3 regions of the Nonomuraea sp. NPDC003707 genome follow, and region 2 is predicted to be linked to each of the others. Evidence: riboswitches for the same ligand, from Rfam matches in the RefSeq annotation. Region 2 holds a riboswitch; each other region holds the start of a gene.
The links. Region 2 has a riboswitch for thiamine pyrophosphate ahead of thiO (glycine oxidase ThiO). Riboswitches for the same ligand answer to the same signal wherever they lie in the genome.

Region 1 (10,385 bases), on a different contig from region 2:
CCCGTTCACGTCGATCCCGCTGGCGATGAGCGCCACCGACGCGGTCTCGGTCGACGGCGGCACGGGCGCCTTCGACCTGCTGTCGCTGGGACTGGCGATGGGCGACAGCCCGGTGACGACGGTGGTCCCGTTCGGCGGCACCGAGCGGCTCGCGGACGGCGGCGAAGCGATCAAGTCGGACCGGCCCAAGGCGCTGGCCCTCTTCAACGCCCTGAAGGAGGACAAGCCGGTGCCGAAGGACGTCATCGACACCGGCAACTAGAGCGGCTCACCCGGAGGTGGAGGTCGTCGCGGCGACGGTCGCCGCGGTGACCGCCGCGATCATGGCCGCGTTGATGGCGGCGATGGTCTGGGCGACCGCGTCGGCCGTCCAGGCGCCCTCCGCGATCTCCTTGACGCGCTGCCTGCTCGCCTCGGGGAAGGCCTTGCGGTCGAGCTTGGCCGCGTGCGCGATGGCGATCAGGACGGCCGTGCGGGCGTCGGGGTCGGCGCCCGCCAGCGCACTGGTCACCCGGTCCCTGACCGCGGCCTCCACGTCGGGGTTGGCTTCAGGCCAGCGCGTCGTGGGGAAGATGCCCAGCACCTTGCCGCGCTGCTCGGTCAGCACGCCCGACTCCGCCAGCCTGGTGAGCAGGCGCCCGCGCAGCTTGGCCGACTGCAGCCGCTGGACCCACCAGGCGGGCTTGCGCTCCTTGCCCTCCTCGGCGATGCGGGCCAGCGTGGCGTCCAGCTCGGAGTCGCCGAGCGGGGACGGGTCCATGACCGTCACCTTCTTGTCCGACAGCTCCAGCCGGCCGTTGACGGCCAGCTCGGCGAGGAGCGCGCCGGCGAGGGCCGGGTCGAGCTGGGTCCCGGCGACGAGCGGCGTGCCCTTCTCGTCGTCGTGGGCGAGCAGGAGGAGCTCTTCGGCGATCGTCACAGTCATGCTTCGACACTAACCTCCCAGCCATGACTATCTCGGAGAAGTTGCACGCCGTCGGCCGCCCGCTGCTCCGGGCTCAGCTCGAGCATCCGACCGTGGCCGGCATCGCGCGTGGCGACCTGCCCGAGGCGGTGTTCAGGTCGTGGCTGGAGCAGGACTACCTGTTCCTGCTCGACTACGTACGGGTGTTCGCGCGGCTGGCCTGGCAGGCGCCCGACGGGCATCTGGGTGATCTGGTGGACCTGGCGCACACCACGTACCACGACGAGTTGAGCCTGCACAGGTCGTTGTCGGCGGAGTTCGGCGCCGATCTGGAGGGGGCGGTGAAGGGGCCGGCGTGCGCGGCGTACACGGCGTTCCTGCTGGAGTCGGCGGTGTCGTACGGGGAGGGGCTGGCGGCGCTTTATCCGTGTATGTGGGGATATTCGACTCTCGGACATATATTGGCGGAAATTTCCCCTGTTGAGTCGAGATATCGGGCGTGGGTGGACACGTACGCGGATCCGGCCTTCGCGGCGCTCACCGCGCGGATCGCGCAGATGATCGACGAGGCCGCGCCGGACCCGGCGCGGGCCGAGGAGCTGTTCGCCGAGGGGATGGCGCACGAGCTGGCCTTCTGGAGCGTGCCGTAGCCGTCCACAGGCTGTGGACGGCCGGACGCGCACGTACCCTGGGGACATGCCGGAACTTCCCGAAGTGGAGTCGCTCACCCATTTCCTGCGCGAACGGGCCGTGGGCCGCACGGTCCTGGGGATCGACGTGGTGGCCTTCCAGGCGCTCAAGACGTTCGACCCGCCGGCGACCGCGCTCGGCGGGCTGACCATCACCGGGGTGTCGAGGCACGGCAAGTTCCTCGACCTCGACTGCGACGGCCTCCACCTGGTCATCCACCTGGCCCGGGCGGGGTGGCTGCGCTGGCGCGACGACCTGTCGGGCGCGAAGCCCGTACGTCCCGGCAAGGGCCCGCTCGCGGTACGGGTCCGGCTGGCGCCCGACGAGGAGGGCCTGGCGCCCGGGTTCGAGCTGACGGAGGCCGGGACGCAGAAGCGCCTGGCCGTTTACGTCACCAAGAACCCGGACGACGTCCCCGGCATCGCCGCACTCGGCCCCGACCCTCTCGACGAATCCTTCACCGTCGACGCGCTCAAGCGCATCGTGGGCGGCAACCGCACCCAGATCAAGGGGCTGCTGCGCGACCAGAAGATCATCGCCGGCATCGGGAACGCGTACTCGGACGAGGTGCTGCACGCGGCCAAGATGTCCCCCTTCAAGATCGCGGCCACGCTGACGGACGCGCAGATCGCCGACCTGCACGAGGCCATCATCGCCACCCTGGGGGAGGCGGTGGAGCGGGCGCACGGGCTGGCGGCCAAGGACCTCAAGGCGGAGAAGAAGTCGGGATTGCGGGTCCACAACCGGGCCGGGCAGCCGTGCGACGTCTGCGGCGACACGATCCGCGAGGTGTCCTTCGCGGACTCCTCGCTGCAGTACTGCCCCACCTGCCAGACCGGCGGCAAGCCCCTCGCCGACCGCCGGCTGTCCCGCCTTCTCAAGTGAGCTCGGCGGAAGAAGGCACTGTGGAACCGCTCGACGACTACGACGTGCGCCAGTGGGACACGCGCGAGGACTGCGAGGTGCGCCAGATCCTCGACCGCATCGCCGACAAGTGGTCGCTGCTCGTGATCGCCCTGCTCGACTGCCAGAGCCTGCGCTTCACCCAGCTCCGCCGCGAGATCGACGGCGTCAGCCAGCGCATGCTCAGCGTGACCCTGCGCCAGCTGGAGCGCGACGGCCTGGTCAGCCGCACGGTCCATCCCGTCGTGCCGCCCAGGGTGGACTACGCGCTCACGCCGCTCGGCCGTACGCTGCACGAGACCATCAAGTCGCTGGTCACCTGGACGGAGACGCACCAGGAGGAGATCGCCGCGGCGCGTGCGGCCTACGACGCCAGGCGCGAGATGATGGAGTCATGACCGTTCCTGAGATCGACGCCAGTGCCGTTCCGGCAGACGCTTACCTGCTCGACGTCCGTGAGCAGGACGAATGGGTCGCGGGGCACGCCCCGGAGGCCGTGCACATCCCCATGACCCAGATACAGGGCCGGGTCGAGGAGGTGCCCGGCGACCGCACGGTCTACGTCGTCTGCCGGGTGGGCGGCCGGTCCCTGCAGGTCGCGGCCTGGCTCAACCAGCTCGGGCGCGACGCCGTCAACGTCGGCGGTGGCATGCAGTCGTGGGAGTTCGCGAGCCGCCCGATGGTCAGCGAGACCGGGCAGCAGCCGTTCGTGGCGTAAAAAGGCCCCACTGTGGCGGTTTCGCCGTCGCTGAGGCATGATGAGGGCGCCAACTGCAGATTGTCGCGGGAGCTCGGGGTGCGCCGGGCTGAGAGGGCAGCCATAGATCCGCTGCCGACCGCCTGAACCTGTCCGGGTAATGCCGGCGTAGGGAGTGTGCGATGACGCATGTCGTCGACGAAGTTCCGCTGACTCTTGAAGGCAGGCCGCCGAAGACCCTGGGCGTGCTCGATCAGGGCGCGCTCTGGGCGAATCTCGGAGTCAGCCTCCTGGGCTTCTCCGGCGCGCTGCTCCTGCTCAACCCCCTGTCCGACGCTCCCCTCAGCCTGACCGCCGCGCTCCTGGCGACCGTGGTCGGCAGCCTGATCGGCACCGCCATGGTGGGCCTGTCCGCCGTCCCCGGCACCCAGACGGGGCAGCCCGCGATGGTGCTGCTGCGGGGCCTGTTCGGGGCGCGGATCTCGTACGTCCCCACGGTGCTGAACATCGTCCAGATGCTCGGCTGGGCCGCGTTCGAGCTGTGGGTGATCGCCAAGGCGGCCAGCGCGATCTTCGGCGCCGTGCCGTACCAGGTGTGGGTGATCGCGGCGGGGGTGCTGACCACCGCGCTCACGATCTGGCCGCTCGGGTCCGTCAGGCTGCTGCGGCGGTACGTCACCATCGGCGTGATCGTGTCGATGGTGTGGTTCGCCTGGTTCTTCCTCACCAGGGCGCCCGCGCACACCGGCGGGTCCTGGACGGCCTTCGCGCCCGCCGTGGACTACGTGATCGCGCTGTCGGTGTCGTGGGTGCCGATGGCGGCCGACTTCGCCCGGCACTCCAGGTCGAGCAGGGCCGCGTTCACCGGCGTGGTCGGCGGCTACACGCTGGCTCAGGTCGCCTGCCTGGGCCTGGGCGTGTTCGCGGTGGCCATGGCGGGGGCCGACAAGGTGGCGGCCGACGGGACGTCGGTGTTCGGCGCGTTCGTGGCGGTGCCGCTGGGCGCGCTGTTCTTCGCGATCCTGGTGCTGCGCGAGACCGACCAGTCGTTCGCCAACGTCTACTCCACCACGGTCTCGCTGCAGAACCTGATGCCGCGGGTGGACCGGCGCGTCTTCTCCGTCGCCATCGGCGTGCTGAGCGTGGCGATCGCCCTGGTCGTGGACGTCAACTCGTACGGGGCGTTCCTCGGGGTGATCGGGGCGGTGTTCGTGCCGATGTTCGCGGTGCTGGCCGTGGACTACTTCGTGCTCGGCGGCTCGCGGAGCTGGAACACCGCGGAGAACGCGCCCTCGCGCTGGTCGAGGCTGGTGCCGTGGGCCCTCGGCTTCGTGGCGTACTGGCTGACGACCTCCGCGCCCACGCTCAAGCCATGGGACGACTTCTGGCAGGGGGTCCGCGACGCCATCGGCTTCACCCGGCAGCCGTGGATGAACGGGGCGCTCGGCGCGGCCGTCGTCGCCGTGCTGGTCACCCTGCTGATCAGCTGGTCGACACGCGCCTTTCGACGTTGAGCAGGTGCTGCTTGGCGGCCGCGCCGCCCGCGTAGTCGCCGAGCGCGCCGTCCTCACGCACCACCCGGTGACACGGCACGATCACGCACACGGGGTTGGAGGCCAGCGCGTTGCCGATCGCCCGCAGCGCGCGCGGCCTGCCGATGCTCGCGCCGATCTCCTCCAGCGTCGTGGTGGTGCCGTACCGGACCGCCATCGTCTTCTGCAGCACCGTGCGGGCGAAGGACGTCGCCAGCGCCAGGTCGACGGGCGTGGTGAACGCGCGCAGACGGCCGGAGAAGTAGGCGTCCAGCTCCCTGCGCACCGGGTCGAGCCGGCGCGGATCCGGCCCGATGAACCTGCCCACGTGCCTCGTGAGCAGCTCGTACACGGCGTTTTCCGGCTCGAAGCTGCACGCCGCGATGCCCTTGCCGGTGACCGCGAGCATCAGCCTGCCGACGGCCCCGTCATAGGGGCCGAAGGCGATGTCAGGAGGCGCATCACCTCGATAGGTGCTGGAGGTCACGCGCAACAGGGCATCGAGATCGTTGCTCGACATGCCGCCAGCCTCCCGCCGCCGAGAATCACCGTGACCGCAGCGTATCGGACGGATCGCCCGACGCACTCACCACGCCACGTGCACTATGGAGGAGTGGGGGACGAATGGGCCGGTAGTGACGACGAAATAGCTCGCGCTGCCCTCGCCGGTTCGCCCAACGCCGTCGTGGTCGTCGACCGTGATCAGAGCGTACTGGTCTGGAACGAGGCGGCCGAACGGCTGTTCGGGTGGACGGCGGAGGAGATGCTCGGGCGCCGGGCGCCGATCGTGCCGGGCGAGCTGACCGCCGAGCACAACGCCGTGCTCGAACGCGTGCGCACCGGCGGCCAGGTCTCGGTCCGCACCAAGCGCCTACGCGACGACGGGACCGTGCTCGACGTGCGCGTCGACATCAGCGCGCTGCGCCTGGGCAGCTCCGTGGCCGGGTACGTCTGTGTGCACCACCTCGCGCGGGCCGACCAGGTGGCAAAGGACCGCATGGCGCGCCGGGCCAGGCTGGTGCGCCGGCTCACCGACGTGGTCGGCGACATCAACTCCGAGCTGGAGCTGTCGGCCGTGCTCGACCGGATCTCGGCCAGCCTCACGGAGCTCACCGGGGCGGACGCGGGCGGGTTCGTGCTGATCGAGGATGAACGGTTGCGGCTGGTCAGCACGTACCAGCTCCCGGAGGCCATCAGGGGCACCACCACGGACCTGCGCACGAGCCTCGTCGACAAGCTCTTACGCACCGGCAAGACCGTCATGCTGGAGTCGAACGGGCTCGAGGACCTGGTCTGGGCCCGGCTGAAGGGGCTGCACACGATCGCACTGGGCCTTGCCGCGGTCGGAGGGCGCCCGTACGGGGCCCTGTACGCGCTGTTCGCCCAGAGCACACCCGGACACCTCGAACTGGAGCTGCTGGAGCTCCTGGCCGGTCACGCGGGCATCGCCGTCGGCAACGCGGTGGCCTACCAGGAGGCGGTGCGGCAGCGGGCGCACGAGCAGGCCGTCTTCGACGCCAGCGCCGACGGCATCGCCGTGCTCGACGGATCGGGGCGGGTCGTCCGGTGGAACCCGGCCGCCGCCGAGCTCACCGCGTTCCCGGCCGACGCCGTCATCGGCGGGCCGCCGCCGTTCCCGCTGCCCAAGCCGGGCGAGAAGGTCACGTTCCAGATGGAGACCGGGCGGTGGCTGGACGTGGTGAGCGCGCAGATCGAGGAGACCGGCGAGGTGGTCATCGACTTCCGCGACGTGACCACGGCCAAGGAGCTCGAGGAGGCCAAGGACCTGTTCCTGGCCACGACCAGCCACGAGCTGCGTACGCCGATCACGATCGTGCGCGGGTTCGCCAGCACGCTCGACCGGCGCTGGGACAAGATGAGCGACCCCGAACGCCGCTCGGCCGTGCACACGATCTCCGAGCGGGCCAGGTCGCTGGGCGAGCTCATGGACCACCTGCTGCTCGGGGCCAGGGCGGGAGCCGACGAGCTCAAGGTGCGGATCGAGGAGTTCGACCTGGCCGAGCGGATCGACGCGGCCACGCTCGGGCTGCCCGCGCTGTCGGACAAGCACCGGGTCGAGGTGGTCATCCAGGACGGGCTGCCGAACGTGCTGGGGGACGCCCTGGCCACGGACATCGTGCTGGGGCAGCTGCTGGAGAACGCGTTCAAGTACTCGCCCAAGGGCGGGCTGATCAGCGTGGAGGCCTGGGCCGAGGCCGACAACGTGATCGTGGTCGTGGACGATGAAGGGGTCGGTATCGCCCCTACTGACCGAGAGAGGATCTTTGAGAGGTTCGTCCAGGTGGACAGCGGCGACCGGAGACGGTTTGGTGGAGTGGGGCTCGGTCTCTACATAGTCCGCAGCCTCGCCAGGGCTCAAGGCGGAGACGTGAGCGCGCACCCGAGACCCGGAGGCGGCACGCGTATGCGGCTTGAACTGCGAGCGAGCGCCGCCGCCTGGACACGAGAGGGAACGCCGTCGCCTGGACTGAGGAGCGGCGGGAGCGAAGCGACCAGAGCGACGAGGGAAGGCGACGGCTTTGAGTGACCGAGCTGCCTCCACGGAGTGGGGGCCATGAGCACGGAGCGGCGGGAGCGCAGCGACCAGAGCGACGAGGGAAGGCGGCGGGTCTGAGCGAGCGAGCCGCCTCACGAAGTGAGGCCATAAGCACGAGGGGCTTTCCGGGCGTAGTTTCCACTATCGGATCCGACACACCGAGGCGGTAACGAGGTGGTCACAGTTGAGCTGATCTATCGTCCAATGTGTACAAGCTGTGATCGAGATGCGGTTTCTGGGATCGAGTAACGGGGCATTTCGGTCGTACCGGGGAGTGTTCCCGCGGGGGGCACAGGGAACGGGGAGGTGGGTGTGTCAAGCGTGGTGCTGCTGCCGTACGCGCCGTCCAGCGTCGCCGTCGCCCGCCAGCGCCTGAGCACTGAGCTGCAGGACAGCGGGGTTTTTTCGACGGCGATCGATGACGCGGTGCTCGTGGTGAGCGAGCTGCTGAGCAACGCGCTGAGGCACGCGCATCCCCTTCCGTCGGGGATGGTGAGAGTGGCGTGGCTTCGGAGTGACGATCACATCGAAGTGGCGGTGAGCGACGGGGGTGCGGCGACCGAGCCGCGCGCGGGCCGCCCGACCCTGTCGTCGCTCGGGGGCCGGGGGCTCGGCATCGTGGAGTACGTGGCGGAGAGCTGGGGGGTCCGGCACGACGGTGACACGACCACGGTGTGGGCCATCCTGCCCGCTCCTCGCGGGTCGTTGAACGGGCAGGTCACAGCCCTCAGAGAGGCCGGCTAGCCAGCACCGCCCGCTCGGTCGTGGCCCATGCCATGGACACGAGCAGGTAGAGCCCGGCCGCGAGCGGCAGCACCAGCGTGGCGAGCACGGAGCCGTACGGCATCCATGGCAGGAGTCGCTTCAGCCAGTCCGGCTGGTCCTCGGTCACCTTGATGTTCCTGGCGGAGAACCATGCCACCACCGCGACCAGCGCGATGACCAATACAAAGACCAAAACCGGCGCACTGACCAGACCGAAATTGGCCACCGTCCCGGCGACCTGCTGACCCAGCGGAGCGCCGAAAAGGGTATGTCCGGCCAGCGCGGTCGGATGCGTGGCCACCCGGTACATCAGCCACATGAACGGAAACTGCCCCAGCATCGGCAAGAACCCGGCGAACGGCGAAGTGCCTTCCTTGGCGAACAGCGCCGAGGTCTCCTTGGCCAGCCGCTCGGGGTTGCGCGCGTGGCGCTTCTGGAGCTCGCGCAGCTTGGGGGCGAGCCGCTGGCGGAGCTTCATGGTCCGGGACTGGCGGACGTTCAGGGGCAGCAGCAGGAGCCGTACGGCCAGGGTGAACAGCACGATGCCCAGCGCGGCACTGCCCCCGGACATGCTGATGACGAACGTGACAAGAGAATCGATCATGAGCCCTACTTGGAGTGAGATGAGGGAAAAGGGCTCACTCGTACGAGGAGCCCCGCTTGACGATGAAGCGGGGCATGCCTAAGGGGCTCGTGGACGCGAGCGACCGGCCGCGTCAGGGTCGCGCTGCCGCTGGAAGGCGGTACGGCGCGCGTAACTCAGCGGAAAGCTCGGCGGCCCTCCACTGAGGATGGGCAGGAACGTGGCTGCCCACGTGGCCAGCAGCAGGATCGCCAGCATGGTGATCCCGACCAGCCACGGGTCGAACAGGAAGAACGTCAATGCGATCGGGAGGACTTGCCCACCACGGTGACCGCGACGAAGACGAGCAGAGCGATCACCCCGATGATCAAAGCGATCTTGACCAGGCCTACCAGCATCGGCAGCAGGAAATTGAACAGCACGAAGAGACCCAGCAGGGTCCCCAGCACGAGCATCACGACTCTACCCATGCAGCAACCGTACGTCCTCCGGACATGATCCGCGAGGCTTACGAAGCAATGACGTACCTGACACTTACGTGTTCCCCGGCCGTACCGTGAAGTCGTGAACACGCGCATCCTGGTGGTCGATGATGATCCGACCGTTTCCGAGGTCGTCGCGCGCTATCTGGAGCGCGACGGTCACGAGGTCGAATGCGTCGGCGACGGGGTGGAGGCGCTGCGCAGGGCGCTGGCCCATCCGCCCGACCTCATGGTGCTCGACCTGATGCTGCCCAAGCTCGACGGGCTGCAGGTGTGCAGGAAGCTCAGGGAGCGCTGGCCCGTACCGGTGATCATGCTGACCGCGCTCGGCGAGGAGATCGACCGGGTGGTCGGGCTGGAGACGGGGGCCGACGACTATGTGACCAAGCCGTTCAGCCCGCGGGAGCTCGCCCTGCGCGTGCAGTCGGTGCTGCGGCGGGCGCGGGGTGCGTCCGTCACCGGCGGCACCGGGGTGCTGCGCGACGGGGATCTGGTGGTGGACGTGGGGGCGCACGAGGTTCGGCTGCGGGGGGACGAGGTGATGTTGACGGCGCGGGAGTTCGATCTGCTGGCGCACCTCATGCGCAACCCGCGGCAGGCCTTCAGCCGCTCCGCGCTGCTGAACCAGGTGTGGGGGTGGTCGTTCGGCGACTCCTCCACCGTGACCGTGCATGTCAGGCGGCTGCGGGAGAAGATCGAGCCGGATCCGACCGAGCCGCGGAGGATCGTCACGGTGTGGGGGGTCGGATACCGGTATGAGCCGATGGAGGGCGGTTCCTGATGCCGCAGCCCGGTGACCTGCCCATGGTCGTGGCGGTGGCGGCCGGGCTCGGGCTCGTGGTCGCGCTGCTGGGCATCGGGGTGATGTGGCGGCTGCGCACCAGGTCCATCGGGGTGATGATGGCCGTGGTCGTGGTGGTCGCCGTGGCGGCCACGCTGGTCGGGGTCGTGGCGATCATCATGAAGATGATCATCGAGGGTCCCGTCAAGGACTTCGTGCTGAGCGTGGTGGCCGTGGGTGGGCTGGTGGGGCTCGGGGTGGCGTTCGTGCTGGCCAGGCGGGTGGTCGCGGAGAGCCGGCGGCTGGTGGATGCCGTACGCGACGTGCCGTTCACCGCGCCCCGGGGGCTGCCGGCCGAGCTCCAGACCATCGCGAACACCCTGGAGGAGGCGTACGCGCGGGAACGGGCCCTCGAAGGGGCGCGGCGGGAACTCGTCGCGTGGGTGAGCCACGATCTCCGTACGCCGCTGGCCGGGATGCGGGCCATGGTC
Region 2 (10,385 bases):
CGGCGGTGGTGGAGCTGGCGGAGGCGTCGGGGCTGCGCCGCCTCCCCGGCGGGCACGAGCCGCTGACCGCCACCAGCCACGGCACGGGCGAGCTGATCGCGGACGCCGTGCGCCGGGGCGCCAAGCGCGTGGTCCTGGGGCTGGGCGGGAGCGCCTGCACCGACGGGGGAGCGGGCATGGCGCAGGCGCTCGGCGCGCGCCTGCTGGACGCCGACGGCGGCGACCTCCCCCGGGGCGGGGCCGCGCTGAAGGAGCTCGCCCGGATCGATCTGTCGGGGTTCACGGACGTCTCCGGCGTGGAGTTCGTGGTGGCCAGCGACGTGGACAACCCGCTCCTCGGCCCGCACGGCGCCGCCGCCGTCTACGGGCCCCAGAAGGGCGCCACCCCGGACGACGTCAAGACGCTGGAGGCCGGCCTGACCCGGCTGGCCGCCGTCGCGACCGCCACTCACGGGCTGATGGGCGCGGTCGAGCACGACGACACGCCGCGCGCGATGGGCGTGGCGGGCGCGCCGGGGGCGGGGGCGGCCGGCGGGGTGGGGTTCGCCGCGCTGGCGTTCCTGCACGCCGAGATCCGGCCCGGCATCGGCTACCTGCTCGACCTGCTCGGGTTCGGCGAGCTGGTCAAGGACGCGCGGCTGGTGATCACCGGCGAGGGGTCGCTCGATGAGCAGTCCCTGCGCGGCAAGGCCCCCGTCGGCGTGGCGCGGGCCGCGGCCGAGGCGGGCGTCCCCGTGGTGGCCGTCTGCGGGCGCCGTACGCTCACCGACGACGAGCTGCGGGCCGCCGGCATCGAGGCCGCCTACGCCCTCACCGACCTCGAACCCGACCCCGAGCGCTGCATGGCCGAGGCCGGGCCCCTGCTCGAACGCCTGGCCGCGCGGCTGGCCGCCGTCCATCTCCAAGGGGACTAGATGATCGATCTGGTGATCCGATCCCGCCGCACCGTCACCCCCGAGGGGGAACGGGCGGCGGCGGTGGCCGTGCGGGGCGAGAAGATCGCGGGCCTGTACGACTACGACGCCCCGCTCGACGCCGCCGAGGACATCGACCTGCGCGACCTGGTCCTGCTCCCCGGCCTGGTCGACACCCACGTGCACGTCAACGAACCGGGGCGGACGCACTGGGAGGGGTTCGGCTCGGCGACCAGGGCGGCCGCCGCCGGAGGCGTCACCACGATCCTCGACATGCCGCTCAACTCCCTCCCGCCCACCGTGAACGTGGCCGCCTTCGAGGCCAAGCTGCGGGCCGCCGAGGGGCAGTGCCACGTGGACGTGGGCTTCTGGGGCGGGGCCGTGCCGGGCAACGTCAAGGACCTCGCGCCCCTGCGCGAGCGCGGGGTCTTCGGGTTCAAGTGCTTCATGTCGCCGTCGGGGGTGGAGGAGTTCCCGCCGCTCGGCGACTCGGAGCTGCGGGAGGCGCTGACCGAGGTCGCCGCGGTCGGCGGCGTGATGGTGGTGCACGCCGAGGACCCGGCGCTGCTCGGGGAGCCGGCCGGGCCGACGTACCGGGAGTTCCTGGAGTCGCGGCCGGGGGAGTCGGAGCGCAGCGCCGTCGCGCGGGTGGTGGGGCTGGCGGCGCGGACCGGCGCCCGGGTGCACATCCTGCACGTCTCCAGCGCCTCCTGCCTGGAGGTGCTGGAGACGGCCCAGGCCGAGGGGGTGGCGGTCACGGCGGAGACGTGCCCCCACTACCTGACGCTGGCGGCCGAGCAGGTGCCCGAGGGGGCGACCGCGTACAAGTGCTGCCCGCCCATCCGCTCCGAGGCCAACCGCGACCTGCTGTGGGACGGGCTGGCCAGGGGCGTGCTGAGCTGCGTCGTGTCCGACCACTCGCCCTCGCCCGCCGACCTCAAGGTGCCCGACTTCGCCGCCGCCTGGGGCGGCATCGCCTCGCTCCAGCTCGGGCTGCCCGCGGTCTGGACGGAGGCGTCGCGGAGGGGGTACGGGCTGGGGGACGTGGTGCGCTGGATGTCGGCCAATCCGGCGGCGATGGCCGACATTCCCGGAAAAGGCGGGATAAAGCCGGGTAATGATGCCGATCTGGTGGCCTTCGACCCGGCCGCCGACAACCCCGTGGACGCCGCGCGCCTGCACCACAAGAACCCGGTCACCCCGTACCACGGCCAGGTGCTCAAGGGCGCCGTACTGACCACCTGGCTGCGCGGGCGGCCCGTGGACGACGTGCCGCACGGACGATTCCTGTTGGGAGAGCAGTAGATTTGCCAGGCTTCAGCACCCTGCCGGACCTCGCCCTGCGCACGCTCGGCGGCTCGGTCGTGGCGGCCAGCGACGAGTCGTTCGCCGAGAAGGAGAGCCTGATCCGGCCGGGACGGCCCGGCTTCCAGGCGGAGACGTTCGGGAGCAAGGGGCAGGTCTACGACGGGTGGGAGACCCGCCGCCGCCGCTCGCCCGGCCACGACTGGGCCCTGGTACGGCTCGGCGTCCCCGGCGTGATCCGCGGCGTGGTGATCGACACGGCCTGGTTCAAGGGCAACTACCCGCCCCACGCCCGCGTCGAGGCGGCCTCGGTCGAGGGCCACCCCTCCCCGGCCGAGCTCGAGGCCGCTGCGTGGACGGAGATCGTGCCCCGGGCCGAGCTCACCGGTGACAGCGAGCACCACTTCGCCGTCACCGACGAGCGCCGGTTCACCCACGTGCGGCTGAGCATCTTCCCCGACGGCGGCGTCGCCCGCCTCCGGGTGCACGGGGAGGCGCGGCCCGACCTGTCCGTGTACGACGGGCTCGGCCTCGACCTGGCCGCGCTCGCGAACGGCGCGCTGGTCACCGCCTGCTCCAACGAGTTCTACTCGGCCCCCAACAACGCCATCGCCCCCGGCCTGGCCCGCCACCAGGCGGAGGGCTGGGAGACCGCCCGCCGCCGCGGCGACGGGAACGACTGGCTGGTCATCCGGCTGGCCGGGCGCGGCGTGATCGGTCTGGCCGAGATCGACACCACGAACCTGCTGTTCAACGCGCCGGGCGCGGTCTCGCTGACGGGCCTGGACGGTGACCGGGAGGTGGAGCTCCTCCCGAGGAGCCGCCTGCAGCCCGACACCCCGCACCGCTTCCGCCTGGCCCACCCTGACCCGGTCACGCACGTACGGGTGGACATCTACCCGGACGGCGGCCTGGCCCGCGTCCGCCTCCACGGCCACCTCGCCACGCCCTGACCAACCCCAGGTCGTGGCGGCGGCCCAAGCCTCAGCGCCGCCTCACCCGTGCGACGGCTCTCTGCCGGCGGCGCGGGCGTTCCGGTGATCGCCCGTGCGTCGCCGAAGGGACCTCACTGCCAGAGGACGACCGTGGCCCCCTGCGGCCGCTCGCTGTTGGGCAACGGCCGCTGGAACTGGACCACCCCGCGGTTGCCCAGCCGCTGCACCCGCACCTTGAACCCCAGCGCCTCTAACTCCGCCTTGGCGTCCCTGACCTCTTTGCCGATCACCGCCGGCACCAGGGCGAACTGCTGGTCGTCGCGGGCCTCGTCGTCCCTGTCGCCGTTGAACCAGTCCCAGAAGTCCGTCTGGCACCGGGCCACCGTGACCATGACCTGCGCGCCCTTGTCCACCTCGGACTTCGCCTTGGGCGTCTGCGCGATGACCGTGCACGGCTCGGCGTCGTCGTCGACCTCGTTGACCTGCACCTGGAAGCCCAGACCGCCGAGATATTGGGCGGCCTCGTCCTTGGGCATGCTGTTGACGTCCGGCATCACCAGGCCGGCGCTGACGTAGATGTCGACCTTGGCGCCCTCCCGCACCTTCTCGCCGACCTGCGGCGAGGTGCGGATGACCTTGTCGCGCTCGACCTCCTGGTTGGCCAGCCGCTTGACGACGCCCACGGTCAGCCCGGCATCGGCGATCTTGGCCCGGGCCTGGTCGCCGGTCATGCCCTCGGTGTTGGGCACGGCGACGCGCTTGGGCCCGAGCGAGGGGACCAGCGTGATCGTGGTGCCCTTCTCCACCTCGGTGGCGGCCGCCGGGTCGGTGCTGAGGACCAGGCCCGCGGCCATCTTCTCGTTGTTGACGCCGTCGGCCTCCTGGACCTTGAAACCGGCCGCGGCGGCGCTGCTCTTGGCCAGCGCCAGGTTCTTGCCGACCAGGTCGGGGACGGAGACCATCTCGGGCTGCGCGAAGTACCAGCCGGTCAGTCCGACCGCGACCACCATCACCCCGGCCAGCAGCACCAGGAACCAGTTGGGCTTGAACCCCGCCCGCTGCCGCTGCGGCGGCACCTCCGCCCGCGGCTGGATCAAGGTGTGGGCGGGGGCGGGCTGGGGCATCGAGGCGGCGCCGGAGGCGTTGAACACCTGCGTCTGGGCGTGGGAGGTCGGCGGGTTGGTCAGGCGCGGCAGCATCCGGTGCGCGTCGACGGCGGCCACGAGCATCGCGGTCGCGTCGGCGGGGCGCTGGTCCGGCTCGCGGGCCGTCGCCTGGGTCACCAGCGTGTCGATCAGCGGCGGCACGTCGGGGAACACCGAGGACGGCGCGGGCACGGTGTCGTGGACGTGCCGGTAGGCCACCGACATGGGCGTCGCGCCGTCGTACGGCTGCTGGCCGGTGACCAGCTCGAACAGCATGATGCCCGCGGCGTAGACGTCGCTGCGCACGTCGGCGGCGCCGGTGGTGACCTGCTCGGGCGCCATGTAGCCGATGGTGCCGATCATCACGCCGGTGCGGGTCTGGTTGGTGGCCTCGATGGCCCGGGCCAGGCCGAAGTCGACGACCTTGACCCGGCCGTCGTCGGTCATCAGGACGTTTTCCGGCTTCACGTCGCGGTGGACCATCCCGGCCTGGTGGGCCGCGCCGAGGGCGGCGAGCACCGGGATCATGATCTCGAGCGCCTCGCGGGCGGGCAGCCTGCCGCGCTCGCGAAGGATGTCGCGCAGCGTCTTGCCGGGCACGTACTCCATCGACAGGTAGACGACGTCGTTGTCCGTGCCCTGGTCGAAGACGTGCACCACGTTGGGGTGTGAGAGGCGGGCAACCGACTTGGCCTCGCCGATGAACCTCCGCACGAACGCGGGGTCCTCGGCCAGTGAGCCGTGCATGACCTTCAGCGCCACCGTCCGGTCCAGGCGGACGTCCAGCGCGAGGTAGACGGTCGCCATACCGCCCCGGGCGATCCGGCTCTCGATGCGGTAGCGCCCATCGAGGAGCCGCCCGACCAGGGGGTCCGCAGTCGTCGTATCCACCCCGCTGAGTTTACGGGCGTTTTGCCACTGGGAGGGCCTCGCCGCCCGAAACCGATGCTGAGACGTTCCCGTTGGAACGTCCCAGCTCCCCACGCGTCCCTCGGGTCAGCGAGCCACCGTCACTCGGCCCGGGGGCCACCGGCACTCGGCGGAGGGGGCATCGGCACTCCGGTCAGGGAGTCATCGGTGAGGAGGCCTCGGCGTAGCGCCTGCGCGGGATGCGGCCCGCCAGCCGCGCCAGCCGTCCGGCCTCCACGGCCTGCTTCATGGCGACCGCCATGAGATCGGGCCGCTGGGCCCTGGTGACCGCCGTGGCCAGCATCACGGCGGCGCAGCCCAGCTCCATCGCCAGCGCGGCGTCGCTGGCCGTGCCGATGCCCGCGTCGAGCACCACCGGCACGGAAACGGCCTCCACGATCAGCTCGATGCTGTGCGGGTTGCGGATGCCGAGGCCCGAGCCGATCGGCCCGCCCAGCGGCATGACGGCCGAGCAGCCCGCCTGCTCCAGCCGCCGGGCCAGCGCCGGGTCGTCCCCGATGTACGGCAGCACCACGAACCCGTCGGCCACCAGCCGCTCGGCCGCGTCGAACGTCTCGATCGGGTCGGGCAGCAGGGTCCGCTCGTCGGAGATGACCTCGACCTTGATCCAGTTCGTGCCGAGGGCCTCCCTGGCCAGCCGCGCCGTCAGCACGGCCTCACCAGCCGTGAAGCAGCCCGCGGTGTTGGGGAGCACCTTGATGTCCCGCTTGCGCAGCACGTCCAGGACCGAGCCGCGGGCGTTCGGGTCGAGCCGCCGGATCGCCACCGTGGTCAGCTCGGTGCCGGACGCGGCCAGCGCCTGGTCGAGCACGTCCAGCGAGGGCGCGCCGCCGGTGCCCATGATGAGCCGGGAGGAGAAGCTCTCCCCGGCGATGATCAGATCATCCACCTTGCACCGCCGTCAGAACCTCCACCCGGTCACGGTCGCTGAGCGCCGTCGTCTCCCACGAGCTCCGCGTGACCACCTCGTCGTTGACGGCCACGGCCACTCCGGTGGTGGCCGTGGTCAATGTGCGTACGGCCTGCGCCACGGTCGTGCCGTCGGCCACCTCGTGCGAGGCCCCGTTGATCATCACAATCATGAAATATCCCGAAATCTCCCGGGCGAGCACATTGCCGCGAGCTCGCCCTCCTCGCCCAGCAGGATGTCCGCAGTGAGCGGCGCCAGGAGCACGCCGCCCCGGTGATGGCCGGTGGCCAGCGCCAGCCCAGGGGTGCCGCTCGGGCCGATGAGCGGCAGGTTGTCCGGCGTGCCCGGCCGCAGCCCGGCCACCACGTCGGAGACCTCCAGCTCGGTGATGCCCGGCACCAGCTCCCTGGCGTCGCGCAGCAGCTCGTAGAGCCCGCCCGCGGTCACCCTGGTGTCGAAGCCCATCTCCTCCTGCGTGGCCCCGACCACCAGCTCGCCGTCGCCCCGGGGGACGAGGTAGACCGGCGTGCCGTGCACGGTGCCGCGGACGCACCGGGTGAGCAGCGGCTGCGGCGAACGCAACCGCATGATCTGCCCCTTGACCGGCCGGACCGGCACCTCGGCCAGCCCGGCGCTCCACGCCCCGGCCGCCAGGATCACCCGCTCCGCCCGCAGCTCGGCTCGCCGGTCGTCGCCGCCGGACGGCTCCAGGCGTACCCCTGTGACCCGGCCGCCGTCGCGCAGCAGCTCGCCGACGCGCGCCCGTACGAGCTGGACTCCCCGCCGGTCGAGCGCGGCGAGCAGCGCCGCCGTCACGCGGCGCGGGTCCACCCAGGAGTCGCCGACGGCCAGCAGCCCGCCCCGCACCGAGGGGGCCAGCATGGGCTCCAGGCGGCGGCACTCGCGGCCGGTCAGCCGCCGGACGGGGAGCTCCAGCTTCTCCAGGTACGCGGCCAGCTCGTCCAGCGCGGCCAGGTCGTCCGCCCCGAACGCCACGTCGAGCGTTCCCTCGGAGCGCAGGTCCAGGGCCTCGGGGCCGGCCAGCCCCGCGTCGGCGGCCAGCTCGGCGGCGAAGGCGGGCCAGCGGCGTAGCGACGCCACACCGAGCCGCAGCAGCGGCACCTCCGTGTAGGTGACCTCGCTGACCGGCGCCAGCATCCCCGCGGCCGCGTGTGAGGCCCCCGAGGCGGGGGCCGGGTCCACCAGGGTGACGGGCCGCCCTTCGCGGGCAAGCCGCCAGGCCAGCGAGAGGCCGACGACCCCGCCGCCCACGATCACATCCATCCGCGCTCCCTTCGCCGGCATGATCCGGATCAGGTGTCTTGCGGTCGAAGGCCCGATGGCAGCCTTCCTCTCAGCCCGGTCACGGCCGGACTCCCGCGCGTCTTACGCCCCCAGCCTACGGCCTCGCTGCGACGCCCGGACACCGGCCCACGTTAGGGTCATGAACGTGAACGAAGTCGTGGTGGTGGGAGCGGGCCTGGCCGGAGTGCGCACCGTGGAGGCGCTGCGCGCACAGGGGTTCGGCGGGCGGATCACGCTGGTCGGCGAGGAACGGCATCGCCCCTACGACCGTCCACCCCTGTCCAAGGCCGTGCTGTTCGGCGACGCCGACACCAGCTACGTCGACACCGACCTGGCCTCGCTCGACGTGGTGTTCCAGCCGGGGGTCAGCGCCAAGGCGCTGCGCGAGGGGGTCGTGGAGACCACCGAGGGCGAGCTCGGCTACGACGGGCTGGTCATCGCCACCGGCGCCGAGCCGATCAGGCTGCCCGGCGACGGCCCGCAACATGTGCTGCGCACGCTCGACGACGCCCACGAGCTCAGGGCCATGCTCGTCCCCGGCGCCCGCGTCTCGATCATCGGCGCCGGCTGGATCGGCGCGGAGGTGGCCACCGCCGCCCGCCGCGCCGGGTGCGCGGTGACCGTGATCGAGGCCGGCCCGGCGCCGCTCGCGACGGCCGTCGGCGCCGAGATCGGGGCCCGCACCGAGCGCTGGTACGACGGCATCGACCTGCGGCTCGACACCATGGTCGACTCCGTGGACGAGGGCGGCGTGCGGCTGGTGGGCGGCGAGTTCGTGGACGCCCACGTGGTGGTCACGGGCATCGGCGTGCGCCCGGCCGTCGAATGGCTCACCGGCGCCGACATCGACCTCCACAACGGCGTCGTCGTGGACGAGCACCTGCGCGCCTCCCTCCCGAACACGGTCGCCGTCGGCGACTGCGCCGCCTGGTGGTCGCGCCGCTGGCAGACCAGGCTCAGGGTCGAGCACTGGGACACCGCGCTCAACGCCCCCGAGGTGGCCGCCGCGAGCTTGCTGGGCGAGGACGTCGCGTACGATCCCGTTCCGTACTTCTGGTCGGAACAGTTCGGGCACATGGTGCAATACGCCGGTCATCATTTGGCAGGCGAGCGCCTGATCTACCGGGGCGAGCCGGAGGGCAAGTGGTCGGCCGTCTGGCTCACGGCCGACGACGCCCTCGCCGCGGTGCTCGCCGTGGACCGGCCGCGAGACCTCGTACAGGGGCGCAGAATCATCGACGCGGGACACCGTCTCGACGCGGAACGCCTGGTAGATCCAGAAGTCTCTCTACGGGATTGTGTTGTTTGAGCAAGCACGGCATGTGGTAGTTGTGGTTTCGTGACGCTTTCTGTTGCACAGATCGACCGGGAGACCGACCAACTCGTCGACGAGTGGCTCACGCTCCCCGAAGTGGCCTCGCGCCTAGACCTTTCGATCGGGCGGGCCAAGCAACTCCTCAAGGACCACAAGCTGCTCGGCGTACGCCGGGGGGGCGGCGGGCCACAGGTGCCCGCTGTGTTCCTCGATGGAAAGGATGTGATGAAGGGCCTGCCCGGCACGCTGACCGTGTTGCTGGACGCCGGCTACGACGATGTCGAGTCGCTGCGCTGGCTCTTCACCCCTGACGAGTCCCTGCCCGGATCGCCCATCGAGGCGATCAAGGCCGGCCGTCATACTGAGGTCAAGCGGCGTGCCCAAGCCCTCGGTTTCTGAAGCCCGCCTCTATCTCTGCACCGACGGCCGCCGCGACCGCGGCGACCTGGCGGAGTTCCTCGACTCGGTGCTGGCCGGCGGCGTGGACATCATCCAGCTGCGGGAGAAGGGTCTGGAGGCCCGCGAAGAACTCGCGCTCCTCGAAGTCTTCCGCGACGCCTGCGACCGGCACGGCAAACTGCTGGCCGTCAACGACCGGGCGGACGTCGCCTACGCCGCCCGGTCCGACGTGCTCCACCTGGGGCAGGACGACCTTCCTGTGACGGTCGCGCGAGAGATACTCGGCGACGACATCGTCATCGGACGGTCCACCCACTCCGCGGCCGAGGCTTCCGCCGCGGCAGCGGAGCCGGGCGTCGACTACTTCTGCTGCGGCCCCATCTGGCCCACGCCCACCAAGCCCGGCCGCCCGGCCCCCGGCCCGCCGCTGCTCCGGCACGCGGCGGCGCTGGAGACCTCGCGGCCGTGGTTCGGGATCGGCGGCGTCGACCTCGCGAACCTGGACGAGGTGATGTCGTACGGCGTGCGCCGTGTGGTGGTCGTACGCGCGATCACGGACGCGGAGGACCCGGGCGCGGCGGCGGCGGAGTTCGCCAAGCGCCTGTCCTCCGCCTGGCCGACAAGCCCCTGACCGACAAGCCCCTGACCGACATGAGCCCCTGACCGACATGAGCCCCTGACCGCGGCGGCCACCTGACCACAGGAAGCCGCCCGGCCGTACGGGGCCCTGTGACCCGCGAGGCGCCCGCCACCACACGGGCGCCGCCGAGTCGGAGGCCGGGCCCAGGGTGGCGATCCCTGCCCAGGACAGGTCAGGTCAGGTCTTGCGGGAGGTGGCGGCGATGGCCAGCTCCGTCAGAGCCGCGCGCGCCTCCACCGTGATCGGCGCCTCGTCCAGCGCGGACAGCGCGTCCCCCAGATAGTCGCCGATCAGGTCCTCGCACTCCTGCAGCGCGCCCGTCTCGTCGATGATCTGCCGCAGCGTCTCCACCCCGTGCTCGTCCAGCCCGGGATCCCCCAGCAGCCGCCGGACGGTCTGCGCCGCACCCGGGGACGCGGCAGCCAGCGTGCGGGCCACGAGCATCGTCCGCTTGCCCTCCCGCAGGTCGTCTCCGGCGGGCTTGCCCGTCTGCGCCGGGTCGCCGAACACCCCCAGGATGTCGTCACGCAGCTGGAACGCGATCCCGACCCGCGTGCCGTAACCCGTGCACAGCTCGTCCATCCAGG
Region 3 (8,199 bases), on a different contig from region 2:
CTTGCTGGGGATCAAGATTGCGAGTCCGGCATACAAAGAACATCCAAAATCGGTATAAAGGCCCTTCCAGCTTGAACGCTTCACCAACGGACGCCCTCGCACGGCGCCCAGCTCAGGAGAACGCGCGGTCATGGTGGTTGAACAGCCCGTATTCAGTGTTCTTGGGCCGTTGCAGGCCCGGGTCCCGGAAGGGCCCCTACGCATCGCGGGCAGGAAGCCCAGGCTCCTGCTCGCCTCGCTGTTGCTGGAGGCCAACGAGGTGGTCAGCTCGGAGGCGCTCGTCGAGGTGCTGTGGCCCCGGACGCAGCCGTCGTCGGCCGTGGCCAACCTGCGCACGTACGTGAGCACGCTGCGCTCGGCCGGCGTCCAGATCGAGGCCCGGCCCTCCGGTTACGTGATGCAGCTCGACACGGGGCGGCTGGACGCCCTGGAGTTCGAGGACCTGGTGGCCAGAGCGCGGGCGGCGGGGCGTACCGAGGAGGCGGCGGAGCACTTACGCCGGGCGCTGGCGTTGTGGCGCGGCACCCCGCTCGGCGACCTGCCCGCCAGCGCGCTGTGGGACGGGCGGCTGCGCGCGCTCACCCAGGCCCGGCTGGCCGCGGTCGAGGAGCTGGTGGCGCTGAAGCTGGCCCGCGGCGAGCACGCCGCCGCGATCGACGACCTGCGCGACCTGATCGGCGAGCACCCCTACCGCGAGGACCTGTGGCAGCAGCTGATCCTCGCCCTGCACCACAGCGGCCGGCGGGCCGAGGCCCTGAACGCCTACGCCACGATCAGGCGGCAGCTCGTGGACGAGCTGGGCATCGAGCCGGGGCAGGAATTACGCGACGTGCACGCGTCCGTGCTGGCGGGCGACACCCCGCCCGCGCCCGTCGCGGCGGCGCCCCACCAGCTCCCCGCGGACGTGCCGGACTTCACCGGCAGGGCGCAGGACGTCGCGGCCGTGACGCGTGCCCTGTCCCCCGAGGCCCACCGGCCGGACGGACCGCCCGCGATCGCCGTGGTGACCGGACCGCCGGGGGTGGGCAAGTCCGCGCTGGCCGTGCACTGCGCCCACGCGTTACGGGCGGGCTACCCCGCCGGCCAGCTCTACCTGTGCCTGGGCGGCACCGACGCCGAACCCGCCGACCCGCTCGCCCTCCTGGCCGAGGCGCTGCGCGCGCTGGGCGTCGCGGAGCCGGCCCTGCCGCCGACCGTGCGCGAGCGGGCCTCGCTCTACCGCTCCCTGCTGTCCGAGCGCCCGATGCTGGTCCTCCTCGACGACGCCGCCGACACCGCCCAGGTACGCGCCCTGCTCCCCGGCAGCGGCAGCGCGGTGCTCGTCACGAGCCGCCGGCGGATCGCCGAGCTGCCCGGCGCGCTCCAGCTCGAACTCGACGTGCTGCCGCCCGCGGAGGCCGAGCAGCTCCTGGGCCGGATCGTCGGCCCCGAACGGGTGGCCGAGGAGCGCGAGGCCGCCCGGGCGATCGTGCGCTCCTGCGGCCACTTACCGCTGGCCGTCCGCGTGGCCGGGGCCCGGCTGTCCGGACGGCCCGGCTGGTCGCTGGGCGTGCTGCGGCAGCGGCTGGAGGACGAGGCCGGCCGCCTCGACGAGTTACGCGCCGGCGACCTGGAGGTACGCGGCTCGTTCGAGCTCAGCTACCGGCGGCTGTCCGACGACGCCGCCCTGGCCTTCCGCGCGATCGGCCTGCTCGGCGAGCAGTCCGTACCCGGCTGGGTGGCCGACGCCGTGCTCGACCGGCCCCGGGCCGACGCCGTCGTGGACACCCTGGTGGACGCGAACCTCCTGCGGCTGGCCGGCACCGACCACGTCGGCCAGCCCCGCTACCGGCTCCACGACCTGATCCGCTGCGCCGCCAAGGAGAAGGCGGGCGGCGACACCGAGCGGCACGCGCTGGCCCGGGTGCTCGGCGGCTGGCTGACCGCCGCCGAGCACGCCTCCCTGCGGCTGCCCACCACTCTCTTCGGGCTGACGTCCGACCTCGCGCCCCGCTGGAGCCTGGAGCGGGAGACCCTCGGCCGCCTGACCGCCCAGCCGCTGTCGTGGTTCGACGCCGAGCGGGAGTCCCTGGTCGAGGCCGTACAGCTGGCCGCCGGCGCGGGCCTGGCCCAGTCCGCGTGGGGACTGGCCGCCACCCTGGTCCCGTACTTCGACCTGCACTGCCTCCTGGACGAGTGGCAGCTGACGCACCGCCTCGCCCTCGACAGCGCCCGCGCGGCCGGCGACCGCCTCGGGGAGGCCGCGATGCTGCGCGGCCTGGCCCAGGTCTGCCTCTACCAGGACCGGTACGCCGAGGCCGAGGACATGTTCAAGCGGGCCCGCGCCATCTTCCACGAGCTGGGCGACACGCGGAGCGAGGCCATCTCGATCTGCGGGCTGGCGGCGGTCAGCCAGTTCTCCAACCGGCATCTCAAGGCGCTCGCGTCCTTTCGGCAGGCGCTGGCCATGTTCCTGGCCATCGGCGACCGCAGCGGCGAGGCGTACGCGCGGCAGGCGATCGGGCGCGTCTACCTGTCGCTGCGGGACCTGCAGCAGGCGTCCCGGTGGCTGGGGGACGCGCTGCGGCTGGCCGAGGAGCTCGGCGACGCCCACCGCGAGGGCTGCGTGTCGATGCAGCTCGGCCGCATGTACGACCTGTTCGCCCAGTCGGACCGGGCCATGCGCTACCAGGGGCACGCGCTGGGCATCTTCGAGGCGCTCGGCGACCGCCACTGCGGCGCGTACGCGATGCGGAACCTGGGTGGGCTCCAGGTGGCCAGGGGCGACCGTTCGGACGGCTCCGACCAGTTGGAGCGCTCCCTGGTGATCTTCCAGCAACTGGGGGATCGCAGCGGGGAGGCGGACACGTACCAGACGCTCGGCGAGCTGTACCGTTCGTCCGGCCGCACCGCGCTGGCCACCCATTACCTCCATCAGGCCCGTGAGCTGCGCAGGGAGCTCAGCGAGTCGTTCGCGTGAGCTGCGGCCGGAGCCATTGTCCCGTGGGCCAGGTCTCCAGGCGCCAGGCGCTGTCCCAGAACATCCACTCGTACTCGGTGGCCCGGCAGAACGCCTCGTCCATCGCCCGGCGCGTCTCGGGGTCGGCGCTCTCGGCCAGCCGGTCGGTGATGGCCTTGGCCTGCTCCACCGAGGCGGCGAAGGCGGGGTCGGAGTAGGTGCCGATCCAGGTCCGGTACGGGTGGTCGGCCGCGCCCGCCGTACGTTCGAGCAGTGCCGCGCCGACGTCCTGGTAGACCCAGAAGCACGGCAGCACGGCGGCGGCGAGCACGGGCAACGGGGCGGCCAGGGCCGTGGCCTGGAGGTAGGAGGAGTAGGCCAGGCAGGTCGGCGAGGTGGCGACGGCCGCCGTCTCACCGGCCGTCAGCCCGAACTCCTCCAGGTAGCCGGTGTGCAGGGCCCGCTCGACGACCAGCGCCGTGTGCGCGCTCTGCGCGAAGAACGCGGCGTCGGCCGGGGAGCCGGCGCGGGCCGAGGCGGTCGCGAGGACCTTGGCGTAGGCCACCAGATAGCGCCCGTCCTGGACCAGGTAGAACGCGAATCGCTCCCGGTCGAGGGTGCCGTCGCCGAGCGCGGCGTTGAACGGGTGGTCGTGGATCGCCTCGAGCAGCGTGGCCGTGCGCGCCCAGATCTTCTCACAGAAGGTCACCGATGACGTCCCTTCGCTAGTGCGAACTAGATCAGGTTCGACGGGTGTGATCTCAGCCCGGCAGCCCGGGCACCCCGCGTCACGGCCAACGCTAGCAGAGAAGCTCCGGCCCGGTCGTGTCAGGCGGGGATCAGCTCGTGCAGCGTGCCCGGGGTGTAGACCCGCGCACCCTCCGGGAAGCCGGCCGGCGCCTCCAGCCCGATGTAGGTGGTGGGCCCGGCCGGCGTGCTCTTCGCGCGCAGCAGGTCGGCCAGGTAGCGGACGCGCAGGAAGTCGCGTTCGACGATGGAGCGCACCAGCAGGGAGGCGCTGACGCGGTTGCCCTCCACCTGGTTGAAGCCGGGGTGGCCCTTCAGGTAGAGGTGCAGCCACTTCACCAGCCAGCCGCCGTCGGCGCCGCGCAGGAACACGAGCGGCAGGGCGATCCGGCCGGAGCCGCGCAGGTCCGACTTCATGCGCACGGTACGCGGCTCGAACGGCCTGCCTTCCTGCGCGGCGTCCCTGGTCATGTAGCCGAAGAACGCCTCGGCGGCCTCGTCGAACGCTTCCCCGTCGTAGATGTTCACCTGCGGGATGATGATCGGCTGGGTCGCGGCGGCGAGCCGGATGTCGATGAACTCGGACGCGCCTTCGGGCGCCTCGGTGAGGTCGCCGGAGTACCGGGCGAAGTCGTTGGTGTAGTTCGTCCAGGAAATGTGCGTCGGGTCGTCGTAGGAGGCGTCGAGCATGAGCGCGGACAGGTCGTAGTCGGTGCGCTGCCGGGCCTCGCGCCAGTGGACGAAGAACCTGAGCAGTTCGCCGTCCACCGCCGACACCGAGCCCCGGGGCAGCATGCCGAGCCCGGGCACGACGGCCTTGCCGGACAGCGGCAGGGCGACGTCGAGCACGTCGGGATCGACGATCAGCTCGCCGGGGTCGGGGAGGCGGCGGGCGATCTCCTCGTCCAGGATGGCCAGCGCCCGCGCCAGGGCCTCCTCCTCCAGCGGCGAGCGGGAGTCGGGGGCCGCCCACGCCCTGCCCTGCCGGTTGACGAAGACGCGGCCCGCGACGGGGGCGAGCCGGTTCTGCAGATGCTCCCGCAGCGACAGCAGGACGCGGCCGGAGGCGCCCGAGGCAGCCCCTTCCGCGGCGTCCAGCACGGCCGACGTGGACAGGCCGGTCCGCAGCAGGTGGTCGAGGCGGCGCAGCAGCACGCCGGGGGCCTGCTCCAGCAGCTTCACCGCCTCGGCGGTGCGGCCCGCCGACAGGGCGGTCTCGACCCGGCCGTCCAGGCTCGGGGCCGGACGCGTGCCCCTGGCGGTTTCGAAGACGGCCCGGGCGCGCGGAAACTGCGGGTACTCGTGGGGGTGCAGCCGTTCGCCGAGCCGCTTCCACTCCTCCCGGTGGCGCGGCACGTCGCCGAGCCTGGCCGGGGAGGCGACCGCGTCCAGGGCTCCCAGCAGGGCGCGGCGCTCGGCCCGGCGGAACGAGCGGAACCTGGTGGGCTCGGCCAGCGTGACATCGCCGCCGGAGCAGCCGCAGGCGAGCCGGAGCACGTCGGTCACGGTGTCGACCAGCAGCGGCCGGCCCTCGGCCAGCCGGACCTCGTTGACGATCGCGCGGTTCTCACGCACGGGGATGCGCTCGGGCTCGTCGGCGCAGAACCCGGCCAGCAGGCGCAGCGCGGCCAGGTCCTCGGCGGCCAGGGGCACCTCGGAGCCCGCCAGCGAGAAGTAGAGCTCCCGCGCCTCCGACTCCAGGCTCCCGCCCAGCTCCAGCACGGTCACCCGGTCCCCGGCCAGCGGGATCAGCTCGGCGTGCGCGGCCAGGTCGGCGTAGGTGTGCTGGTAACGGCCGTAGCCGGGCAGGGAGAGCAGGTTGAGGGTCGAGGTCTCGACACGGGCGGCGGCGACCGGGTCGAGCAGGGCCTCGCGTAGCAGCCCGGCCCAGAACTCCAGGGTGTCGGGCACGTTCCTGGGGAAGTCGAGGAAGTACGCGTTGTGCCGGACGTGGTCACCCACGAGCGTGCGGACGGCGGCCAGAATGCGGACGCCGAGGTCGACCACGGTCTCGCCGCGCAGCCCGGACAGCCGCTCGAGCAGCGCGGCCGAGCACGTGAAGCCGACGCTGAGCAGCACCGCGTCGAGCTGGCGGGCCGCGGTCTCCCCCCAGCCGGACCCGGATCCGGCGGGCGCGGCGCCGATGGGCACGCGCAGCCGCCGGGCAATGACGAGGCTTTCCAGAGTGTCCACGAACGGCACCATATAGCCGGGACGCGCCCGATCGCGGGGGGTTTTCCGCGCCCGTGCCAAGGGTGCGGCCGGTCAGCGGCGGGGCTGCGCGAGCTCGGCAGCCAGGCCCGCCGCGCGCTCAACGGCCGGTCAGAGGTGGGGGGCCGCTTCGCGCGTACCGCCCGGGCGCAGCACGCCCGCCAGCGCCAGCGCGACCAGGACCCCGGCACCGCCCGCCACCGCGATCGCGGGCCCGGGGGCGATCACCTCTCCGAGCGCCCCGACCAGCGCCGCCCCGGCCGCCTGCCCCGTCATCAGCCCGGACGACTGCAGCCCGAACGCCTGCCCCCGCACCTCCTCGGGCACCGACTCCACGAACCGCCGCTGCAACCCCAGCTGGTACGACAGCCCCGCGGTCGCCACCGCGGCCAGCACGGCGGCCCACGCCATCCCCGGCCCGAGCGCGAACCCCACCCACGGCACGCCGAGCAGCACCGCCAGCGGAAACGACAGCCGCTCGCGCAGCCCCGGCGCGGCGAACCTGCCCACCGCGAACTCCCCCACCGCCATCCCGCCGGCCGCCGCCGCGAGCACCACCCCGGCCTGCCCCTGCCCGCCCAGATAGGGCACGACCATGGCCTCGGCCCCGGCCAGGAACACGCACGGCAGCCACCCCGCCAGCAGCAGCCCGCGCACCCGCCCGTCGGCCAGCAGCCGCCGGTTGACCCGCAGCGTCTGGCGCACCGCGCCCGCCCGCGCCGTGCCCCGGGCGGGCCGGTACGGCAGTCCGGCCCGCAGCACCACGGCGGCCACCGCGGCCAGGCCCGCGGTCGTGGCCAGCGCCCCCGAGGGCCCGGCGACGGCCAGGAACGCGCCCCCGGCCGCCAGCCCCGCGATCTGCGCGCTCGCGGAGGCCACGTTCAGGACCGACCGCCCGAGCACGAACGCGTCGCCGGGCAGCACGTCGGGCAGCATCGCCGCCCGCGCGGCGAAGAAGACCGGCGTGAACAGCCCAGTGACCAGCACCAGCGCCAGCATCGCCCAGACCGGCAGCCCCGCGAAGGCCAGCAGCAGGCACGTCACCGCCCTGACCACCTCGCCGGTCACCATCAGCGCCCGCGGCGGCAACCGGTCGGCCAGCGAGAGCAGCAACAGCCCGCCCACGATGAACGGCAGCCAGCCGGCCATGTACGCGGCGGCCGACAGGCCGGCCGAGCCGGTCCGCTCATAGACCAGCACGGACAAAGCCAGCATCTTGATCGAGTCCCCGCCGACCAGCAGCGCGAAGCTGCCGAACAGGACCCGGAACTCCTTGACGGCGAACACGTCGCCGAACGTCGCCCCATTCACGTCCACGATGGTGCGGACCGGACCGGCGAGCTGGCGACTCTTTCGGATATAACCGAAAGGTGCCCGTAAGAATCGAGGTCACCCCGCAGGACCTGGTGGCCACCAGGTTCGCGATCTCCCCGCTGATCGAGACCATGCACGCGCAGTGGGTGCTGGCGGGCCGGCTGGAGGCGGGCGTGCACGGCCGGTGGGCCGCTCGGTGGCGGGGCACGTACCGGGAGCTCGAACGTGCCCACCCCGTGCTGCGGGCCGCGGACGCGATCAGCGGCAACCGGCGCGGCACGAACGTCGCCTTCATCGCCCCGCCGCCGACGGCCGTGGACGTGCCGTTCGAGGCTGAGCTGGCCGCCATGCGCAGGACGCCGCTGGAGCAGGCGCACGCGGAGATCGCCCGGGCGCTCGCCGGGCGGCCGGCGGCGGGCGGGGTCAGGGAGCTGCTGGCGGGACCGCGGGTGGTGGAGCGGTTCGCCGACGCGTACGAGGCGCTCTGGACGGAGATCGTCTCCCACGACTGGCCGCGCTTCCGCGCGATCCTGCAGCGCGACGTCGCCCATCGGGCGGGACGGCTGGCGGCCTACGGCTGGGCGGCGGCGCTGGAGGACCTCAGCCCGCAGGTCCACTGGCGGCCCCGGGGGCAGATCGAGGTCGAGCTGACCAGCCTCCACGGGCTGCGCAGGCTCGGCGGCAAGGGGCTGCTCTTCCTGCCGTCGGCGTTCACGACCGCCGTCGGCGCCTATCTGGAGGACGCCTGGCCGTACGCGATGATCTATCCCGCGAGGGGCGCCGCGGCCGTGCCCGCCGCGGCCGACGCCGACCTGTCGGCCCTGATCGGCCGCAGTCGCGCCCGCATCCTCGCCGAGCTGGCCGAGCCCGCCACCACCACCCAGCTCGCGGCCCTGCTCGGGCAGAGCCTGGGCACCACCGGCGGCCATCTGGCGGCGCTGCGCAGGACGGGCCTGATCGCGGGCACCCGCGTCGGCCGCGGCGTCCTG

Region 1: another riboswitch for thiamine pyrophosphate. It lies ahead of ACWDRB_RS51480 (purine-cytosine permease family protein); the one in region 2 lies ahead of thiO (glycine oxidase ThiO).
Region 3: another riboswitch for thiamine pyrophosphate. It lies ahead of tenA (thiaminase II); the one in region 2 lies ahead of thiO (glycine oxidase ThiO).

Annotation. Positions count from the first base shown of each region.
Region 1 is NZ_JBSFNK010000033.1:55,538-65,922, reverse strand. Features, by position in the region: gene ACWDRB_RS51510 (LCP family glycopolymer transferase) at 1-262, shown strand, start outside; gene ACWDRB_RS51505 (GOLPH3/VPS74 family protein) at 269-925, opposite strand; gene ACWDRB_RS51500 (TenA family protein) at 949-1,554, shown strand; gene ACWDRB_RS51495 (Fpg/Nei family DNA glycosylase) at 1,601-2,479, shown strand; gene ACWDRB_RS51490 (winged helix-turn-helix transcriptional regulator) at 2,500-2,895, shown strand; gene ACWDRB_RS51485 (rhodanese-like domain-containing protein) at 2,892-3,215, shown strand; TPP riboswitch at 3,271-3,386, shown strand; gene ACWDRB_RS51480 (purine-cytosine permease family protein) at 3,377-4,708, shown strand; gene ACWDRB_RS51475 (methylated-DNA--[protein]-cysteine S-methyltransferase) at 4,677-5,246, opposite strand; gene ACWDRB_RS51470 (ATP-binding protein) at 5,340-7,274, shown strand; gene ACWDRB_RS51465 (ATP-binding protein) at 7,596-8,027, shown strand; gene ACWDRB_RS51460 (YidC/Oxa1 family membrane protein insertase) at 8,011-8,652, opposite strand; gene ACWDRB_RS51455 (DUF6412 domain-containing protein) at 8,731-8,931, opposite strand; gene ACWDRB_RS51450 (hypothetical protein) at 8,928-9,101, opposite strand; gene ACWDRB_RS51445 (response regulator transcription factor) at 9,196-9,894, shown strand; gene ACWDRB_RS51440 (sensor histidine kinase) at 9,894-10,385, shown strand, end outside.
Region 2 is NZ_JBSFNK010000002.1:87,551-97,935, forward strand. Features, by position in the region: gene ACWDRB_RS04415 (glycerate kinase) at 1-914, shown strand, start outside; gene allB (allantoinase AllB) at 915-2,219, shown strand; gene alc (allantoicase) at 2,222-3,172, shown strand; gene pknB (Stk1 family PASTA domain-containing Ser/Thr kinase) at 3,286-5,190, opposite strand; gene ACWDRB_RS04435 (thiazole synthase) at 5,363-6,118, opposite strand; gene thiS (sulfur carrier protein ThiS) at 6,111-6,311, opposite strand; gene thiO (glycine oxidase ThiO) at 6,308-7,423, opposite strand; TPP riboswitch at 7,413-7,530, opposite strand; gene ACWDRB_RS04450 (NAD(P)/FAD-dependent oxidoreductase) at 7,584-8,753, shown strand; gene ACWDRB_RS04455 (Rv2175c family DNA-binding protein) at 8,784-9,158, shown strand; gene thiE (thiamine phosphate synthase) at 9,136-9,789, shown strand; gene ACWDRB_RS04465 (polyprenyl synthetase family protein) at 9,976-10,385, opposite strand, start outside.
Region 3 is NZ_JBSFNK010000056.1:715-8,913, forward strand. Features, by position in the region: gene ACWDRB_RS61565 (BTAD domain-containing putative transcriptional regulator) at 131-2,959, shown strand; gene tenA (thiaminase II) at 2,940-3,647, opposite strand; TPP riboswitch at 3,639-3,734, opposite strand; gene ACWDRB_RS61575 (hypothetical protein) at 3,767-5,878, opposite strand; gene ACWDRB_RS61580 (MFS transporter) at 6,008-7,207, opposite strand; gene ACWDRB_RS61585 (helix-turn-helix domain-containing protein) at 7,267-8,199, shown strand, end outside.